One region of the Psychrobacillus sp. FSL K6-4615 genome, then DNA from elsewhere that is predicted to be linked to it. Evidence: predicted binding sites of a transcription regulator. Region 1 holds the regulator's gene; the other holds the start of a gene.
What was found. Region 1 encodes NrdR, which represses ribonucleotide reductase genes. Its sites were predicted from a motif close to AACACNATATATNGTGTT; they were not measured.
Positions count from the first base shown of each region.

Region 1 (10,809 bases):
TTTGTTGAATGAGCATTATTTGTTTACGGTAGTACCTAAAATAGTATTAAAGAAATTTGTTGAAAATGAAGAGATTCAACAAGAGGTTAGAATGCTATTGAGGTCTGGTAAATGGGGAAATCCACTTTTCTACAAGAAGGACAAGCATTTTACGCGTAAATTATTTTTAGTTGCTCGTCAGTTCAATTATTATAAGAAGTATAAAAATAATAATTGGTAAGGAAATATTTACAATTTATTCACAAGGGGTTTACAATTGTTTGCTATATTTAAAAAGACCCCTTTTCCAAACGATGTACCTAAAAAGCTAGCATTTTTGCTAGCTTTTTTTTATTTGGCTCAAATAACCTATTCCAACTAAAAAACAAAACCAAAGAAAAGTAAAGGAAACAAGTATTCTATTAATTTTGAAACTAATTACCAACTTAAACCGTAAAAGGAAGTATACATAAAAAGGAGGAAATAATATGAGTACTAAAAGATTATTAACTATTATCGCTTTGAGCTTAATGGGCATTATGTTAATTTCTGCTGTTTTTACTTCATGGTATACGGTAGATGAGTCGGAACAAGCAATCGTCATCACATTTGGTGAAGCGAGTGAGCCAATAGTGGATCCGGGATTGAAGTTTAAAATGCCGTGGCCAATTCAAACAGTAGAAAAACTGTCTAAAGAAACGTTTAGTCTGAAATTTGGTTATAGCCAATCTGCAGATGGAGAAATCGAATCATTTGATAAGGATACAAAAATGATTACAGGGGATGACAATATTGTATTAACGGATTTAGTCGTTCAATGGAAAATAACAGATCCTAAATCATATTTATTTAACGCGGAAAATCCAAGAGAACTACTTCATGATGCAACTTCAGCTTCGATACGTTCCATTATTGGGAACTCTAAAATAGATGATGCCTTAACATCTGGGAAAGCTCAAATTGAGAGTGATACAAATGATTTGCTACGCTCGTTAATAGAAAAGTACGATATTGGTATCTCTGTATTAACAGTGAAGCTACAAGATGTGGAGCTTCCCAATGCAGAAGTTCGTTCAGCATTTACAGCGGTAACGGACGCTGAAGAAACGAAAAATACAAAAGTAAATCAGGCCGATAAATACAAGAACCAAAAGTTAAGTGAAGCAATAGGTGAAAAAGATGCGATTATATCTAATGCGAATGGATATAAAACCGCTCGTATAGAACAAGCAAAAGGGGATATAGCACTATTTGATAAACTCTATGTAGAATATCAAAATAACAAAGAGATTACAAAACAGCGTTTAGTTATGGAGACATTAGATGCAGTACTACCAAATGCTAATTTATATATTATGAATGATGATGGTGGGACGATGAAATATCTTCCGCTTCAATCACTAGAAGCTACTAAACAAGCAACTCCACCAGCTAGCACTACAACTGAAACAGAGACAGAAGAAGGGAGCGGAAAGTAATGACTGAAAACAAAAATCCATTCTCCAATCTAGAAGCAAAGTTTAAGACTGTAGATAACAAAGCAAGTAAAGCTCCTAAAGAGAAAAAACCGATAGATTACAAAAAATACACGAAGTCATTTATCGCCATCTTCTTAGTTTTTGTCTTGTTCATTATCGCCCTTGCGAATATCTATGTGGTCAAAGAGGGAGAATTTAAAGTTATTCGTCAGTTCGGGGAGATCAAAGACATTAAACAAAATCCCGGAATTCATATGAAAATACCATTCGTTCAATCTGTCACTACAGTACCTAAATATCAAATGAATTATAATATATCTGAGGCAGAAATAAATACGAAAGACAAACGTCGAATCATTATTGATAATTACGCAGTGTGGAGAGTGGTAAATCCAAAAGAGATGATCTCTAGTGCGGGTACATTAGTTGGAGCTGGCTCCCGTATGGAGGAATTCATCTACTCAGTTGTTCGCTCGGAGCTAGGTCAATTAGAATATAGTGAAATTATTAATGATGAAAATTCATCTCGTGGTAGTTTGAATGATCAAATAACAAACCATGTTAATGAGTTATTGAAAAAAGATAACTATGGAATTGAAGTAATAGATGTTCGTATTAAACGAACAGATCTTCCTCTGGAAAATGAGCAATCTGTATACAATGAAATGATTTCAGAAAGACAAAGTATTGCTCAAAAGTTCCTATCTACCGGAGATGCAGATAAACGTAGAATTGAAGCGGAAACTGATCGCGAGGTTCGTGAAATGTTGGCATCTGCCAATAAAGAAGCATCTGTCATAGCGGCTGAAGGGGATGCAGAGGCAGCAAAAATCTATAACCAAAGTTTTTCAAAGGATCCCGAGTTCTATTCACTGTACAGAACTTTAGAATCTTATAAGAAAACAATTGGAAGTGAAACGATGATCATTATCCCTTCTGATTCACCATATGCAAACATCCTATCAGGTTATCTAGAATAGTATATGAATCGTCATTCTCCTTACTGTCATGGTAAGATATAGGGAATGACGGTTTTTATTATTAAGGAGTGAATGTATTTGTCAACCGAGAAAATCCTATTATTAGACGGCAATAGTTTGGCATACCGAGCTTTTTTTGCCCTACCTTTATTAACAAATGAACATGGAATACATACAAACGCAGTATATGGCTTTACAATGATGCTACAAAAAATTATGGATGAAGAAAATCCTACTCATATGCTCGTGGCATTTGATGCCGGGAAAACGACCTTCCGTCATTCTACTTTTGGGGATTATAAAGGTGGAAGACAAAAAACACCACCAGAACTATCGGAACAATTCCCTTATATACGCAAGTTAATCGATGCTTATGGTATTAAGCGATACGAACTGGAAATGTACGAAGCAGACGATATTATCGGTACTTTAAGCAAGCGTGCAGACGAAAAAGGGCAGCAAGTTGTAATTGTCTCAGGTGATAAAGATTTAACACAACTAGCTACAGATAAAACAACTGTGTATATCACTAGAAAAGGCATAACCGATATTGAAAAATATACACCTGAACATGTACAAGAAAAGTATGGCTTAACTCCATTACAGATTATAGACATGAAAGGTTTAATGGGAGATGCTTCTGATAATATTCCAGGAGTTCCTGGTGTCGGAGAAAAAACAGCTATTAAGCTTTTAAAAGAACATGGTTCGGTAGAGGATTTATATAAAGCACTTGATACAGTTAGTGGCGTTAAACTAAAGGAAAAACTCATCGCCAACGAAGAGCAGGCAATTATGAGTAAGGCATTAGCTACGATTGAAACAGCTGCACCGATACAGATTTCTATAGACGATCTTTCATATACTGGTCCTAATATGGAAGAAGTAATTGAAGTTTGGAAGGAACTAGCTTTTAAAACTCTTCTTGAGAAATCTGACTATATTTCTGAGGAATCCGAAACTACAGAAGTAGCATTCGAGATTGTTGAAGAAATTGACTCTACAATATTAGATAAAGTAATGTCAGTCCATTTAGAAATGTATGATGGGCAATATCATACAAGCGAATTATTAGGTATTGCTTTATCAGATGGAGAAAAGGGTTATTTTGCTCCTGCTGATATAGCTTTTCAATCGAAGGATTTTTGTTCTTGGTTAGAAAATGCTACGAATAAAAAGTATTTAGCAGACTCCAAAGCGACACAAGCAGTGAGTAGAAAACATAATGTGAATGTACATGGAGTGGAATTCGACCTTCTTTTAGCAGCGTATATAGTAAATCCTGCTATTTCTTCAGAGGATGTTGCGGCTATTGCTAAAGAATTTGGATATTTTAACTTGCTGACAAACGATAGTGTTTATGGGAAAGGTGCCAAAAAAACCGCACCTGAAATCGAGAAAATTGCAGAACATGCCGTAAGAAAAGCAAGGGCTATTTGGGACTTGAAAGAAAAGTTAGAAGTAAAACTGGAAGAAAATGAACAATATGCGTTGTATAAAGAAATAGAGCTACCGCTTGCATCTATCCTTGGTACGATGGAATCAGATGGGGTGCTGGTGGATAAACAAATTCTTGTAGAAATGGGTCATGAGCTTAATATTAAGTTACGAGCGATTGAACAAGACATTTATGCGTTAGCTGGTGAAACGTTTAATATTAATTCACCTAAACAATTAGGTGTAATACTATTTGAAAAAATTGGTCTTACCCCTATTAAAAAGACAAAAACGGGCTATTCAACTGCAGCAGATGTTTTGGAAAAACTAGCAAGTGAACATGAAATAATAGAGCAAATTTTACTATATCGTCAATTAGGTAAACTCAATTCCACATATATCGAAGGATTATTAAAAGAGATTCATGAAGATGATGGGAAGATCCATACCCGATATCAACAAGCCTTAACTTCAACTGGGCGTTTGAGTTCGATCAATCCAAACCTTCAAAATATACCAGTTCGTTTAGAAGAAGGTAGAAAAATACGTAAAGCCTTTGTTCCTTCACAACCGGGATGGGTAATGTTTGCGGCGGATTACTCTCAAATTGAATTGCGTGTTCTTGCCCATATGTCTAAGGATGAAAACCTGGTAGAAGCTTTTAATAATGATCTGGATATTCATACTAAAACGGCTATGGATGTATTCCATGTGGAGCAGGAAGCAGTAACGTCCGATATGCGCCGTGCTGCTAAGGCAGTTAACTTTGGGATTGTGTATGGTATTAGTGATTATGGTTTATCACAAAACCTAGATATTACTAGAAAAGAAGCGGCGACATTTATCGAGAATTATTTAAATAGCTTCCCAGGTGTAAAAGGATATATGGATGATATCGTTCAAAATGCGAAACAAACAGGCTACGTTACAACAATTTTGAATAGACGAAGATATTTGCCTGAAATAACAAGTTCTAACTTTAATCTCCGCAGTTTTGCAGAACGTACTGCTATGAATACACCAATTCAAGGGAGTGCAGCCGATATTATTAAAAAAGCAATGATCGATATGGCGGAAAGATTAATATCAGAAAATATGCAGACCAAAATGCTACTACAAGTACATGATGAATTAATTTTTGAGGCTCCACCAGAGGAAATTGCAATGCTAGAAAAAATAGTGCCAGAGGTGATGGAAAACGCTATTAAACTGATTGTACCTTTGAAAGTGGATTATGCCTTTGGTTCATCTTGGTATGACACGAAGTAGGGGGTAACTTGTATGCCGGAATTACCAGAAGTAGAGGGCGTATTACGCGCCCTTCAACCAATTGTAACTGGAAAGACTATTAAGTCAGTAGAAGTTTCTGAAACCATTTATAATTCCAAAGCAATTGGTAAAGAAGCAATTATTAAAGGGTTAGATGTAGAGCAGTTTTGTCTAGTTTTACCTGGCACAAAGATCGACCATCTAGAAAGAAGGTCCAAATATATTTATTTTCATCTTCTAAAGGATGGACTCCCTTATATGCTCGTATCGCATTTGGGCATGTCAGGGGCATGGTTTTCTGTGAAAAACTTGCATGAAATTACAGAAGCTAAGTTTAGAAAGCATGCGCATGTTACCATCTATTTTGAAGAAGGGGATCTGTTAGTCTATTCGGATATCCGACGGTTTGGCGAACTGCGATTCTTAGAAACAGAAGCGGACTACCCACCTCTACTATTAATGGCACCTGAGCCTTTTGATCAGCATGCATTAGATCATTTTCTGCATATGAGTGCATTGCCAAAATACGAAAATAAAGCAATAAAAGAATTTATCATGGATGGTCATGTTGTGTCTGGTTGTGGCAATATTTATGCAACAGAAGCATTATTTCGTATGAAAATACATCCGGCTCGGGCAGTAAAAAGAATTAGTAGAGAGCGGAAAATTCATTTGTTTCAAGAAATTGTAATTGTCTTACTTGATAGTATAGAAAATGGGGGTAGTACGATCTCTGATTATCGTACTATTAATGGCGGAGCAGGAAATATGCAAAATAGACTTCAAATGTATGGCAAAAAGGAATGTGGATTCTGTGGCACGAAAACGAAACAGAAGACAATCGGTGGTCGGACATCTACCTATTGCCCAGCATGTCAAAAATAAGGAGCAACCAGATGATTATTGGATTAACGGGAAGTATTGCTAGTGGGAAAAGCACCGTTGCGAATATGTTATCGGAAATGGGCTTTCCCATTATTGATGCAGATCTTGTCGCGCGTATAGTAGTTGAAAAAGGAACTGCGACTCTAGAGACAATTAAAGAAGTTTTTGGTACACAAGTTATCCATGAGGATGGAACGTTAAATAGGGAAGAATTAGGGGCATTAATTTTTTCGGATCCTTCCAAACGTAAGCAGTTAAATGATATTATGCATCCTGCTATCCGGGAAGAAATGTTAGTGCAAAGGCAACAGCTTGTGCAACAAGGGAATCCAGTAATTATTATGGATATACCATTGCTTTTTGAAAGTAGATTACAATCTTTTGTCGATAAAATCCTTGTTGTGACTGTAACTGAACAAAAACAATTAGAAAGATTGATGGCTCGAAATGGTTTTACACATGAAGAAGCCAGATTACGTATTCAATCACAATTACCTTTGTCTGTTAAAGAAGAAGGTGCGGATGCGGTTATTTATAATAATGAAACCATCGAGGAAACAAAACAACAATTGCTAAAAATATTGGCGATTTGGGAGCAAACGAACTAAAGGTTAGTTAATAACATTTTAAGCATTAGAATTCGAAAAGTGATACTATTTTTTCGCAAGTGGAAATAAAGAAGAAGAGAAGCGTCTGAATTTGTATCTTCAGATGCTTTTTCTATGTAGAAGGAAAAATTTCCTTCTATTATTCCTAAATAGTATTGTTGAAGAGGATTTGCGTACAGATAAATGCCATCATATTTTCGAAAAAAGAAAGGCTGTTTGTGACGTTAGTCATAAACAGCCTTTTAAAAATACTCGGTAATAGTAGAGAAATAATTCGATTCATAGCCAACAGGAAACTATAGTAACAGGTTTTCACTTTCCCAACTTCAGCTGTTCTGTAACCAACCGAAAGTTATTTGAAAATACTAACATTTATAATGTATACTTTAGGGGCTACACAATAAAGAAAATGTGTTATACTAATTCAAGGTTATAAACAATTAAGTATCACACAGTTACAGGAGGACTTTTCACATGACAGTTTCAGTAGCGATTAATGGTTTTGGACGTATCGGACGTATGGTTTTTCGTCAAGCAATAGCACAAGAGGATTTAAATGTGGTAGCGATAAATGCGAGATACCCATTAGAGACGTTGGCACATCTTATTAAATATGATTCTACACATGGTACATTCACTGGAGATATTTCATTAGCAGAAAACGCACTAATCATTGATGGTCAGCGTGTTCAAATTGTGGATGATCGAGATCCAGCAAATTTACCTTGGAAAGAGTTAAACGTGGATATTGTAATTGAATCTACTGGAAAATTTAATGATGGAGAAAAAGCTAAAGCACATATCGAAGCTGGTGCGAAAAAGGTAATAATCACAGCTCCTGCAAAAAACGAAGATGCCACAATTGTTATGGGAGTTAACGATGATAAATTAGATTCATCGATTCACCATATTATTTCAAACGCTAGCTGTACTACAAATTGCTTAGCACCTGTAGTTAAAGTATTAAATGATACATTTGGTATTGAAAATGGGTTAATGACGACTGTTCATGCATATACAAACGATCAGAACAATCTCGATAATCCTCATAAAGATTTAAGACGTGCACGTGCTTGTGGCCAATCAATCATTCCAACTTCCACTGGCGCTGCGAAAGCACTTTCACTTGTGTTGCCTGAGCTTCAAGGGAAAATTCATGGTATGGCGTTACGTGTGCCGACTCCGAATGTCTCTTTAGTAGATTTAGTAGTAGATTTACAGAAGGATGTTACTGCTGAAGAAGTAAATGATGCTTTTGTAAAAGCATCTGAAGGGGCAATGCAAGGGATTTTAGGAATTACGATGGATCCGCTAGTATCAATCGACTTTAATACTTCTACATTATCTACTACAGTAGATGGGTTAACTACTATGGTTATTGGTAACCGTAAAGTGAAGGTTCTTGCATGGTACGATAATGAGTGGGGTTACTCAGCTAGAGTAGTGGACCTAACTAAAAAAGTAGCTTTATCACTGTAATTATCTTATCCTCTTTCTAGCTGATAGAAAGAGGATTTATTAATTCTTGCATAATTCTGTAAAACAACATATAATGAGAATCGTGTTACTTTATTAGAACACCGACTACTTAAAGGGTTAGGACCTCTTTGGACTAACTTTCCCCCGTGGTAGTCAACTTTGAGGTTAAAAATAAACTTATCAAAGGGGGAAACGGACATTGGAAACAATGGGACGTCACATTATTGCAGAACTATGGGAGTGCGATTTCGACAAACTTAACGATATGCAATTTATCGAACAAACATTTGTTGATGCTGCACTAAAATCTGGTGCAGAAGTTAGAGAAGTTGCATTTCACAAATTTGCGCCACAAGGTGTAAGTGGAGTCGTTATTATTTCCGAATCGCATTTAACGATTCACAGCTTTCCAGAGCATGGTTATGCGAGCATTGATGTGTATACATGTGGTGATTTGGATCCATCAATCGCAGCTAACTATATTGCAGATGCTCTTAATGCTGGAATTCGCGAAACGTTAGAAATGCCACGTGGTATGGGACCAGTTAAAAAGCCTGCATCACGTTTGACAGTTCAAGCGTAATAAATTTATACCTGACTGAGTGAGCAGAGGAGTGATTCCTCTGCTTTTTCGATTTTATAGAAGAATATTGTTATAATAGATACATACATAAAAATACCGTGAAGAATTAGGAGAGATCTATATGAGATGCCCAACTTGTCAATACAATGGCACAAAAGTTGTCGATTCTCGTCCTGTGGATGACAATAAGGCAATCCGAAGAAGAAGAGAGTGCGAAGAATGTGGATTTCGTTTTACCACATTCGAAAAAGTAGAAGAGACACCATTAATCGTTATTAAAAAAGATGGTTCTCGAGAAGAGTTCAGTCGAGAAAAAGTATTGCGTGGGCTAATTCGTGCATGTGAAAAGAGACCTGTGGAGTTAGAACGACTAGAAAATATTGTTTTCTCTATAGAAAAAGAATTGCGAAGAATGGGAAATGCAGAAGTTAGGTCAGAGGACGTCGGAGAGATTGTCATGGACCAGCTAGCAGAAGTAGATGAAGTAGCTTATGTTCGTTTTGCTTCCGTCTATCGCCAATTTAAAGATATAAATGTATTTATCGATGAGTTAAAGGAAATTTTAAAGAAAAACCCTTCCTTATAAATAGAATTATTTTAATACTTATCAATATAAAGGAGTAGATACAATTGTCGATGTTATATAAAGAACTACAGCCAGCAGATTTGTATATGATTCGCTTACCATATTCTTTATCAGATTATGATCGGCAATTGTTAACTTTGTTTTATCAACCGTTAGTTGGAGCAGAAAGCATAAGTTTGTATTTAACACTTTGGGCAGACGGAGAACATAATGATAAAGAGCGATGGTCACATTATCAACTGATGAATGTCCTTGGAATGCCAATAGGGAAAATTTTTCAGGCCCGTCTTGCTCTGGAAGCAATTGGTCTTCTCCGTACTTGGAAAAAAACAATGGAGGATGGAAGTGTATTCCATTATGAACTTGCAGCACCATTAGATGCTGAGTCATTTTTAAAGGATCCATTACTTTCTATGTTTTTGCTCAATAAAGTAGGAGAAAATGCCTTTAAACAACTACGTAATCGTTTTATACAAAATTCTAATTGGAATGATGGTTTCACGGACGTCTCTAGAACTTTTGTTGATGTATTTAAACCGTCTACTAAAATGAATAATACTGTATCTTACGATGAAGATTTCGAATCGAAGGAAAGAAAGTCTTCTGTTCCTTTTTATTATAATGACTTTGACTTTTCGTTACTTCAAGAAGGTCTTTCAGAACAATTAGTGCCTAAATCAGCGATGACAATAGAAGCGAAAGAAGTAATTGCAAAACTCTCTTTTTTATATAATTTAAGTCCTGTGGAAATGCAAAAAGTTGTTATACTAGCGTTAGATGACGATCTGCATTTATCCGAAGCGAGATTAAAGAAAGCGTGTGCAGATTATTACAAGCTGACTGTTTCGAAAGTAGCCCCTATTATTGAAAAGATTGAGAAAAAAACTGTACTTTCTGAACCTACGGGGCCTTTAACAAAAGAAGGTGAGTTAATAAATTATTTAGAAACAACACCTCCGATATCTGTATTAAAAGATATTGCGAATGGGAAAGAACCAATTCTTGCAGACGTTCAGTTGGCGAATCATTTTGTTACTCATTTTAAAATGCCAGTTGGAGTTGTAAATGTATTGTTGCAATATGTATTACTACGTACAGATATGAAACTCACGAAAAATTATGCAGAGAAAATTGCTTCTCATTGGATGAGGAAGAATGTCAAAACAGCCAAAGAAGCAATGGAGCTTGCTCGAAACGAACATGAACAATATGTAAAATGGAAAAATGAAGGTTCTCCACAAAAAACATATACTAAAAAACCGACTCGCGAGGAAAAAGTGCCTGATTGGTTTTATAAAAAAGATGGGGAAACGAAAAAATCAACTGGTAAAAATACAAATGGAATACAAAATATTGATGAAGAACGGCAAAAATTATTAGCAGAGCTAGGCATGCTGAAAAGGTAGGTGGCAAAAGTGGAACGTATTAATGAAACCTTAAAAAGAGTTATATCTCCTGAATTTACTACACGACTTAACGATATGAAAAAAGAAGTTTTGGAAGACACGAGAGTGCAAAAGTTTCT
Region 1 is NZ_JBBOYQ010000001.1:2,330,791-2,341,599, reverse strand. It holds gene MKX53_RS11650 (carboxylate--amine ligase) at 1-220, shown strand, start outside; gene hflK (FtsH protease activity modulator HflK) at 468-1,457, shown strand; gene hflC (protease modulator HflC) at 1,457-2,437, shown strand; gene polA (DNA polymerase I) at 2,516-5,143, shown strand; gene mutM (bifunctional DNA-formamidopyrimidine glycosylase/DNA-(apurinic or apyrimidinic site) lyase) at 5,156-6,028, shown strand; gene coaE (dephospho-CoA kinase) at 6,040-6,636, shown strand; gene MKX53_RS11620 (glyceraldehyde-3-phosphate dehydrogenase) at 7,111-8,115, shown strand; gene speD (adenosylmethionine decarboxylase) at 8,315-8,698, shown strand; gene nrdR (transcriptional regulator NrdR) at 8,820-9,284, shown strand; gene MKX53_RS11605 (replication initiation and membrane attachment family protein) at 9,335-10,690, shown strand; gene dnaI (primosomal protein DnaI) at 10,700-10,809, shown strand, end outside.

Region 2 (10,809 bases), 260 kb from region 1:
CCATCGACATACACAGTACCACCCTTAGCTCCACCACGATATAAACGCTCGTACACTCCTTCAACCTGTTCAACCGTATATCCACGTGGTGCGTTAACCGTTTTAGAAATAGAACTGTCAATCCAACGTTGAATGATACATTGCACATCTGCATGAGCTTCAGGAGCAAGTTCCATCGCAGTAACAAACCATTCTGGGAGATTTTCTTCTTCAGCAGATTCATTTTTACCTAAATATTCTTGCACAATGTCTGCTTTCACTTCTATAAATTTACCTAAACGACCACTTCTATAGTAAGTGAAGGAATAATACGGCTCAAGTCCAGTAGAAACACCAACCATTGTTCCAGTTGAACCTGTAGGTGCGACTGTTAACAAATGAGAATTTCGAACACCATTCTCTAAAATAGAATTTCGAATGTCTTCTGGCATTGAACTCATAAATCCTGTTTCCGTAAATGCCTTACGCAAGCGATTAGTTTCCTCTTCTGTCTCACCAGTTAAGAATGGGAAGCTTCCGCGTTCTACAGCAAGTTCTGCTGATGTTTCATATGCTGCAATCGCAATTGTTTTAAAGATTTCATCTACTAAAACATTACCTTCATCTGAACCATACTCTTTTTCACAATAGATTAACAAGTCGGCAAGACCCATAACACCTAAGCCTATACGTCTTTCACCAAGTGCTTGTACTTTGTTTTCTTCTAAGAAGTATGGAGTTGCATCGATAACATTATCTTGCATACGTACACCAACACTTACTGTTTCTTTCAACGCTTCATAGTCCACAGTCTTAGTTTCTTTGTTTGCAAATTGTGCTAAATTCACAGCAGCCAAGTTACATACAGAATATGGTGCAAGTGGTTGCTCTCCACAAGGATTAGTAGCGACAACTTTTTGTCCATATGCTGTAGCATTCGTTTTTTCATTTGCATTATCGATGAAGAAAACACCTGGTTCTGCAGAATAAGTAGCACAAATATTGATCAAATTCCAAAGATCTTTCGCTTTTACTGTACGATAAGTTCGAACCTCATAGCCCATTCTTTCCCACTCACGAACATCGCCAATTTTATGCCAATTTTCGTTGTAGAAATCCATTTCTTCTGGAGAATAAGCTTCAGTTGCCGGGAAACGCAAGTCAAAGTCGCTGTCTTCTTCTACTGCTTTCATAAAGTCATCCGTCAGCGTCACGGAGATGTTTGCACCAGTTAAAAACTCAGAATTATGAACGGAATAAGTTCCGCCATCACGTAATTTTGTTTCTGCATCACGAATGATATCTGCATTAAATCCACCTAGACCTGGAATAGCTTTGTAATTGATAATCCCTTGATACATCGCTTCTTCCTGAACAGTAAGTGGTTTGAATTTAAGCTTGTCCTTCGCGAGTTGTTTGATCGTTTCATCATTTGTGTTTTCAATCAAGAAACGTAAAATACGAGGGTTTTGCATTTTAGAGATTATAAATTCCGCAATATCAGGGTGCCAATCTGCTAGCATGATCATTTGTGCACCTCTGCGGGAACCACCTTGTTCGACAAGATGAGTTAGTTTAGCGATATCGTCTAACCATGAAACAGAACCAGAGGATTTTCCGTTTACTCCTCGAGCTAACGTATTTCTTGGTCTTAGAGTAGAACCGTTTGTACCAACTCCACCACCACGACTCATAATTTCCATAACTTGTTTGCGGTGGTCACTAATCCCTTCACGCGAATCTGCAACGAATGGCATCACATAACAATTAAAATAAGTAACATCTGTTCCCGTTCCTGCACCATATAGTACTCGTCCAGCTGGGATGAATTTTAAAGAAACTAGTTGTTGGTAGAATTTCTCAAACCATTCTTCCCGTTTTGCTTCTGTTTTTTCTACAGACGCAAGTCCTGTCGCGTTTCTTTTGGCAATTTGCTCGTAATATACTTCAAGAGGTTTTTCAATCACGCTTAAAGGACGAGTAATAATTCCAGATTCGATCTTGGCAGCATCGTCAATCGCACTTCGGTAATCTTCCTCGATTTGCACTTCAGCTGTTTTCGCTTGTTCGTTAATCGAAACGATATACCCTAGGCCACGCGCTGGAAATTTAGGATCTTCTTTAACTGTTAGAACAACAAAGTCTCCTGCCTTTAACGTTTTCTTTTCCGTATCCTTAAAGGAATAACGATCGATCATGACAAGTCTTGACACACCTTTATGTGTAAGTGTCATATCTTCTGTAATCGAATGCACTTGTGGAAATAATTGGATATCTTTGTTTAATGCTTCAACATTTAAAGTAAGGTTCGTTTCATTTTTAGTTGTTACCATTTACTCTTCCTCCATTCTACAAATTGCAATTGACACAACATGTAGTAGTTTCATTTATAATACGACACAATATATTGAAGAGTAAAGCGAAACTAGTCAGGATTAATTAATATAATCCCTAACTCCTAGTTTTCGAATTTACTATAAGACATTGTTACTTTTATTTTTTATAATTCCATTTATCATTAGCATATCTTGTCACTTCTAGTTGTCTTACGTAATTCTTCTGTTCTTGCGTTAAGTTATATTCGACCAATTCTATCTCCATGGCATCTGCAAATCCTTTTTTAAAAGCAATTTTACATTCTTCCATTGTTACCGGTTTTGATATTATTTTGTTAATGGAGACAGCTTTTTGAGATAGGCCTTTTCTCACTTTCTCTCTTATCTCTTCTGAAGAGAATTTAAACGTTTGAATTAATTTATCTTCATCAAGATCAAGTAATATTGCACCATGTTGTAGAATAACACCTTTTTGTCTTGTTTGTGCACTACCAGCAACTTTCTTTCCTTCGACGACTAATTCGTACCAGCTTGGTGCATCAAAACAAACTGCTGATTTTGGGTTTTTTAAATTTTCTTTCTGTTCGTCTGTATTCGGAACAGAAAAATAAGCGTTTAAACCAAGATTTTGAAATCCTAGCAGTAAACCCTCACTAATAACACGATAAGCTTCGGTTACAGTTGCTGGCATACTTGGATAACTCTCTGTAACGATTACGCTGTATGTAAGTTCATGTTCGTGAAGTACCCCTCTTCCCCCTGTAGGTCTACGCACAAAACCAAGCCCTAATCTTTTCACTGCTTCTATATCAATCTCTTTTTCCACAGTTTGAAAATACCCAATAGATAATGTTGCTGGATTCCATTCGTAAAATCTAATAACCGGGGGAATAAGACCCTCACTATGCCAATCCAGTAAGGCTTCGTCCAACGCCATATTGTATGATGGACTGCAGGGGCCAGAATTTATGAAGTACCATTTTGTCTTTTCCACCTTAATCTCTCCCTTCACAACGTGTATCATTTTATCAAATAGATTGAATTGTATCTAGCACTTCTTTTATAATGAATAGGAAACATAGAGAGGGGAAAGACCGTGTTAGAATTATTGTACTTCGTTATCGCTATACTTGTTGCCTTTTTAGTCTATGCTGGAATCTCGGCATATCGTTTAAAGAAAACTGTAACCAATCTCACGCAAGAACAATTTATTGAGGGTTACCGTAAAGCACAGCTGATTGATGTGCGTGAACCAAAAGAATTTGATGGTGGACATATTTTAGGAGCAAGAAATGTTCCTTCTACTCAATTTCGTCAGCGTTATAAAGAAATTCGTCCAGACAAGCCCGTGTACTTGTATGATCAAAGTGGTGCAAGAAGTGCGCGTGCAGCAATGTTTTTAAAGAAAAAAGGATATACACAGTTATTCCAGCTCCAAGGTGGGTTCAAAGCTTGGACAGGTAAAGTTAAATCTAAGTAATACATAAGGTTCTTCTAAACAGAGGAACCTTTTTTCTTTCATCCACACAATCTGGAGGGTTTAGATGCAAAAACACATTTTGTTTTCTCATTTAGAAGATTTTAGAATCACTCACCCAAATTATGATGATTTTGCTATTGTTTCAAGACGAATTATTTCTACGTTGAATGAACGGGCAACAGGAGATTGGCAAGTAATTGATATTGGCGACTCTATTCTTCAACTGGAGGGAAATTTGTTAGATATGATGGGAAAAGGCTTACTTCCATACGAAGTGCTATGTTCTATTTTCGAAACAAAGGCTCAGCGTAAGATTTCTAGTAAGTCTCCATTAAGCTTTGAGAATAAATTAGAAGTTGTAGAAACATTTGAAAACAATCTTATTTTCTTTCCACAATATAATGTGGCCTTAACTCTTGCATTTAACTATTCTGGAGGAAACACCTGGCCAGAATATCAGTTTTTTTCAACTTCGGTAGATCAAGCCTTGAGTTTCTTACAAGAAATTAACGAAAAGCTAAGACAATTGTTAATGCAGTCTGTAACTTATCTGGTGGATACAGAAAATGGTGTCCAACGGAGAAATTATGGAGAGCAGGCAGCTGTGAGTAGAGACGATGTCCTTTTAGCAGAAAGTATTAAACAAGATATTTTTCGTTCCATTGATGAATTTTTTAAACAAGATGGGTATTTCTTTAAAGAATATGGACTTCCCTATAAGCGAGGTATTCTTCTTTATGGCTCCCCTGGTAATGGTAAAACAACTTTAGTAAAGTCAATTACTGGATCAACGAAAGCACCGGTTGTCTATTGGCAGATTACAGAGTTTACGGGTAGTCATTCCATCCAAGAAGTATTTGGTATTGTGACAAGACTAGCACCTGCTATTTTAGTTATTGAAGATATAGATTCCATGCCTGAATATACTCGTTCAGTCTTTTTAAACACCCTAGACGGTGCCCAATCCAGAGAAGGACTATTTATCATAGGGACAACCAATTACCCTCAAAAAATTGATCCTGCGCTTATTAACCGTGCTGGTCGTTTTGACCGAGCGTATGAAATTCCTTCTCCAACAGCAAAAGTTCGACAAGATTATTTACGCAAACTAGATATCAAAGGAATACTCTCTGACGACCAAGTGAAAGAGATGGCCAAGCTTTCTAAAGGGCTGTCTATGTCCCAGTTAAACGAACTATATATGTCCGTTGCGCTAAACTGGCACTATGATGGGAACTTGGATTACGAGAAGAGAATAGAAGAACTAACAAAGCAAAATAATCGATCAAATAAAAACAACTGGGAAAATGATGAAAACTCTATTGGATTTAACTACTAATGAAGAACTGAGTGATAAATTTGCATTTTACCAATGAACCGAAAAGGATTTTTTACGTAATTGCGGTTATACTCACTATTGCCCTTGGGTTGAGTAGTAGATATTTTAATACGTTGCCTCCTTTTATCCAAAGTCATGCCGGTGATACAGTATGGGCAATGATGGTGTATTTTCTTTTTCGGTTTTTCTTTGTACACAGAAGTAAGTATGCAGCATTATATCTAAGTGTTATTTTTTGTTTTATAGTTGAATTTAGTCAGCTGTATCAAGCAAATTGGATTAATACAATACGTGATACTTTGCTGGGTGCTCTAATACTCGGTAAAGGTTTTCTTGGAAAAGATCTACTACGGTATTGTATTGGTATTTTTATAGCTTTTGTAGTGGATAAATGGATTTATCCTATTATTGCTCAAAAACACTAGGTATACCCCGATTAAAGGTGCTGAAAAGTTTTTAGGATAACCTAAAAAAAGCTTGCCAGTTATTAATTGACAAGCCTTTTTATGATGAATAATATTACCCCTCCAATATAAGTTTGCTTTCGCTTTCGATTAATCCCCCCACGTCGTCTTGTTCTTTGCTCATTTTTATCCAATTTACATATCCGTATATTGAGTTAACGAGAAATGCGGTCCACATCACTAACATCGACCAATCGTTTCCACCTGATTGCAATAATGTAATAGCCCATAATACAATGGATAATCCGTTGACGACAATCCATAGCACCCACTGTTCCGCATATCGTTTAATCATCAAAATTTGAGCAATAATGGATAACACGACAGCAACTGAATCAATTCTTATCTGTTGACCTCCAATTAAATGCAAGAAGTATGCATAAAGAACCGAAGTTATAACAGCAATTACAATTAACTGAATCCACTGTATTTTGGTTAAAGTCTTTACTTTAACATCCTCTCCAGTTGTTGACTGATCAACTTTATTTTTATTCCACAAGTAAATTCCAACAAACTGCAACGGAAAGTAAAACAATCCATTTAACATCGCTTCTCCATATAATCCGTATGTATAGGATATGTATGCATATGTTCCAGTTTGGACAATCCCAAAGTAATAATTACTGATTTTCCCTTTCGCTACTAGAACAACGCATAGCATCCCTGTCAGAGAGCTAATCAAACCGAGCAACGAGTCACCCCATGCAAAAAACAAATAAATATTTACTAAAGTAAAGACTCCTAGCCAAGCTAGCTCAAATTTCGTCCAGTTTTTCATCGTACCCTCCAAAAAGTTTAAATTTGCCGCTGATACCTACTTGTAAAAGTCGTAGAATACTCGGAAGCGAAACTAATACTTTATAGGCTAAAAAGCAAGCATACTCTTCTTTCTCTAGCATTAACCCAATACTAGGACTTAAATAAAGAACAAGAGATACCGACATCGATTAGGACCAACATGAATATAAACGAACCCAACTACCCTCAGAAGTTGAGGCTATCGTTTTTCTTTCATTACTAATCAACCATTGTTGTCTTTACACCTGTAAAGTTTTTAGTTTACAGGTATAGTATACGTATATGGACACAAAGTTACAATAAGAATTTTATATTTTAATAGAGTAGTATGTCCTTCAAAGGAATACATTTACATGCTCGATAAGAAAAGCCGGAGACAATATAGGTTGGGGGTGATAGTTAGAAACATATTAAGTGTTTTATCAGCAATTGAAAGTACTAATAGATACAACTAAAAGGGTGTGATCCTGGAAGAATCACACCCTTTTTCTGTTATGCTTTTATATATCTTAATACCGGCTTACGCGCAGCTTTTGTTTCATCTAAACGGTTAATAACTGTAGTATGAGGAGCATTTTGAACGATTTCTGGATTTTCTTCTACTTCTTTTGCAATTTGAATCATTGCATCACAGAATGCATCCAAAGTTTCTTTTGACTCCGTTTCTGTTGGCTCGATCATCATACCCTCTTCTACATTCAATGGGAAGTAGATTGTAGGTGGATGATAACCAAAGTCAAGCAAACGTTTGGCCATATCTAGCGTACGAACGCCCAGTTTCTTTTGGCGACGACCACTTAGTACGAATTCATGCTTACAATGGCGGTTATAAGGCAGATCGAAATGTCCCTCTAATCGTCTCATCATATAGTTTGCATTCAATACAGCGTACTCTGTTACAGCTTTAAGACCATCAGGACCCATTGAACGAATATACGTATAGGCACGAACATTTATACCGAAGTTTCCGTAGAATGGTTTAACTCTTCCAATTGTTTGCGGACGATTATAGTCAAATGTATATTTGTCATCCTCTTTTACGAGTACCGGGCTTGGTAAGAACGGTATTAAATCAGCCTTAACTCCAACTGGACCTGAACCAGGACCTCCGCCGCCATGTGGACCTGTGAAAGTTTTATGCAAGTTTAAGTGAACACAGTCAAAGCCCATATCTCCAGGACGTGCTTTTGACATAACGGCATTTAAGTTTGCACCGTCATAATACAATTTGCCACCCACACCGTGGATAATCTCTGCTAATTCTAATATTGTTTCTTCGAATAAACCTAATGTATTAGGATTAGTTAACATCAAAGCAGCAGTATCTGGACCTACTACACGACGTAAATCTTCCAAATCTACTAAGCCTTCCTCATTTGATTTGACGGTAATAGTTTCGAAACCTGCAACTGTTGCGGAAGCAGGATTCGTTCCATGCGCTGAATCAGGTACAATTACTTTTGTACGCTGGGTATCCCCATTTGCTTCATGGAATGCACGAATCATCATGAGCGCAGTCCATTCTCCATGTGCACCTGCAGCTGGTTGAAGTGTCACTTCATCCATCCCAGTGATTTCGATCAAATGTTCCTGAAGATCGTACATTAACTCCATTGCGCCTTGAACAGAAGCCTCATCTTGTAATGGATGAATATTCGCAAACCCAGGGAAACGTGCAACTGATTCGTTAATTTTTGGATTATACTTCATCGTACAAGAACCAAGCGGATAGAATCCTGTATCCACCCCATGATTTCGGTTAGATAAAGCCGTATAATGACGCATAATATCTAGTTCGGATACTTCCGGCAATTCAGCTTCTTCCACGCGCTGCATACCCTCTGGTAATAGAGTTGACAAATCTACTTCAGGTACATCTAGTTCAGGTAGGTTATAACCTACACGACCCTCTTTCGTAATTTCAAAAATTAGTGGTTGATTATCTTTATGCATGAAGAGCCCCCATTTCTTGCACGAGTGCATCTATTTCTTCTTTCGTACGCTGCTCTGTAACAGCAATTAATACATGGTTTTTAAGATCTGCGTTCACTCGTCCTAGATCAAATCCACCGATCATTCCTTTTTCAAGAAGTACTTTATTTGCATCTGCCACGGAACCATTTACTTTTACAACAATTTCGTTAAAATGTGCACCTTGATACGGCACTTCGAATCCTGCTTTTTCAAAGGATTGTTTTGCATAATGTGTTTTTACAATATTTTGAGTTGCCATTTCTTTAACACCTTTTTTACCAAGTGCTGTCATCGCAACGGAAGCTGCAAGTGCGTTTAATGCCTGATTTGAACAAATATTGGATGTAGCTTTATCGCGGCGGATATGCTGTTCGCGGGCCTGTAAAGTTAGTACATAACCACGACGGCCTTCCTCATCTGTTGTTTCACCTACTAAACGACCTGGAACTTTACGCATAAGCTTAGTGCTTACTGCAAAGAACCCACAGTGTGGACCACCAAAAGCTTCGGAAATCCCGAATACTTGTGCATCTCCAACTGTAATATCTGCTCCAAATTTACCCGGGGGTGTTAAGACACCAAGTGCTAACGGATTGGCCGAAACAATGAACAAGGCATTTTGCGCATGGGTTAATTGCTCTACTTTTGCTAAATCCTCTATTTGTCCAAAGAAATTAGGATATTGAACCATTACTCCAGCAGTATCCTCATCTACTAATTCTTCTAATTTCATCAAATCAGTTACTCCATCTTTCATTGGCACTGTAACTACTTCGATATTTTGTCCTTTTGCATATACCTTCACCACATCTATATATTCTGGGTGTGTTGCTTCTGATACGAGTAGCTTTTTGCGACGCGTATGAGCTGCAGCAAGGTTGCCCGCTTCTGCTAGTGCAGTACCACCGTCGTACATAGAAGAATTCGCAAGGTCCATTCCTGTTAGTTCACAAATCATCGTTTGAAATTCAAAAATTGCTTGAAGTTCACCTTGAGAGATTTCAGGTTGATACGGAGTATAGGCAGTATAAAACTCTGATCTAGAAATAACATGATCTACAATAATTGGCTTGAAATGATCATAAACACCAGCACCTAAAAAGGAAGCATATTGTTTACTGTCAGCATTTTTTGCAGCAAGCTGGCTCAATTCTTTCAATAGAGCAGATTCTGCTTTTGCAGGTTTAATATTGTACTCACCTTTAAAACGAACTTTTTCAGGAATGTCTGCAAACAATTCATCAATTGCGGAAATGCCAATTACATCTAACATTTCTTTTTGATCTTGCTCAGTCATTGGTAAATAACGATGCTTCATCAATGTACAACCTCTTTCTAAGTCTTATTTTTCTCTTTTATAAAACGGAGTTGCTATTGTAATTGCTTTTAATCGTTTATTTCTTATCTCAATTTCGACCTCTTGCCCAAGTTCAGCAAATGTTGCGTTAATTAAAGCTAAACCAATATTTTTCTTCAATGTAGGTGATTGTGTACCAGATGTTACATGACCAATTTGCTTATTATCTACAAATACTGGATATCCCGTACGAGGAATTCCTTTATCTATCATTTCGATTCCAATACTCTTCCTTTGTACACCGTTCTCTTTTTGTTCAAGCAATATAGATTTACCATTGAAGTCTTGTTCTTTTTTAAGTTTCACAACAAAACCGATATTAGCTTCAAGTGGTGAAATATCTTTTGTCAGTTCTTGACCGTACAGTGGTAAACAGGCTTCAAAACGTAAAGTATCACGCGCACCTAAACCACAGGGTAATATACCTTCTTCGGTTCCAGCATCTAAAATACTACTCCATAGGTCTCTTAAATCTTTTGAAGATGCATATAGTTCAAATCCATCTTCGCCTGTATAGCCAGTTCGAGACACAATTACATCTTTACCCGCGACATCGACATTATTTGCAAAACGGAAGAATCCTATTTCGTCTAAATTTTGAGTAGTCAGCTTTTGTAAAATGCCTTGCGCTGACGGACCTTGTAAAGCAAGTAAACCATAATCTTCTGATTTATTTACTAATGTTACATCACCTGAAGCATTTTCCTGCATCCAGTTAAAATCTTTTTCAATATTGCCAGCATTTACAACTAGAAGATAATGATTGTCATCCATTTTGTAAATTAACAAATCGTCGACTATTCCGCCGTCCTTATAACACATAGCTGTGTATTGAGCCTGGCCTTTTACTAATTTGGAGACATCATTCGTCATAATCTTTTGAAGATATTCTTCACTATCTGTGCCTGTTAAGATGATTTCACCCATATGAGAAACATCAAACAATCCCGCTTTCGTTCTTACTGCCTCGTGCTCCGCCTTAATGCTAGAGAATTGTACTGGTAACTCCCAACCTCCAAAGTCAATCGTCTTTCCTCCGTAATTTGCATATACATCAAATAAAGGTGTTCGTTTCAACTGTT
Region 2 is NZ_JBBOYQ010000001.1:2,067,242-2,078,050, forward strand. It holds gene MKX53_RS10240 (vitamin B12-dependent ribonucleotide reductase) at 1-2,312, opposite strand, end outside; gene MKX53_RS10245 (lipoate--protein ligase family protein) at 2,473-3,309, opposite strand; gene MKX53_RS10250 (rhodanese-like domain-containing protein) at 3,412-3,795, shown strand; gene MKX53_RS10255 (ATP-binding protein) at 3,860-5,134, shown strand; gene MKX53_RS10260 (ribosomal maturation YjgA family protein) at 5,146-5,559, shown strand; gene pnuC (nicotinamide riboside transporter PnuC) at 5,654-6,376, opposite strand; gene gcvPB (aminomethyl-transferring glycine dehydrogenase subunit GcvPB) at 6,889-8,349, opposite strand; gene gcvPA (aminomethyl-transferring glycine dehydrogenase subunit GcvPA) at 8,342-9,688, opposite strand; gene gcvT (glycine cleavage system aminomethyltransferase GcvT) at 9,713-10,809, opposite strand, start outside.
Region 2: a site for NrdR is predicted at 2,344-2,361, ahead of MKX53_RS10240 (vitamin B12-dependent ribonucleotide reductase). Genes of this name have one in related genera too.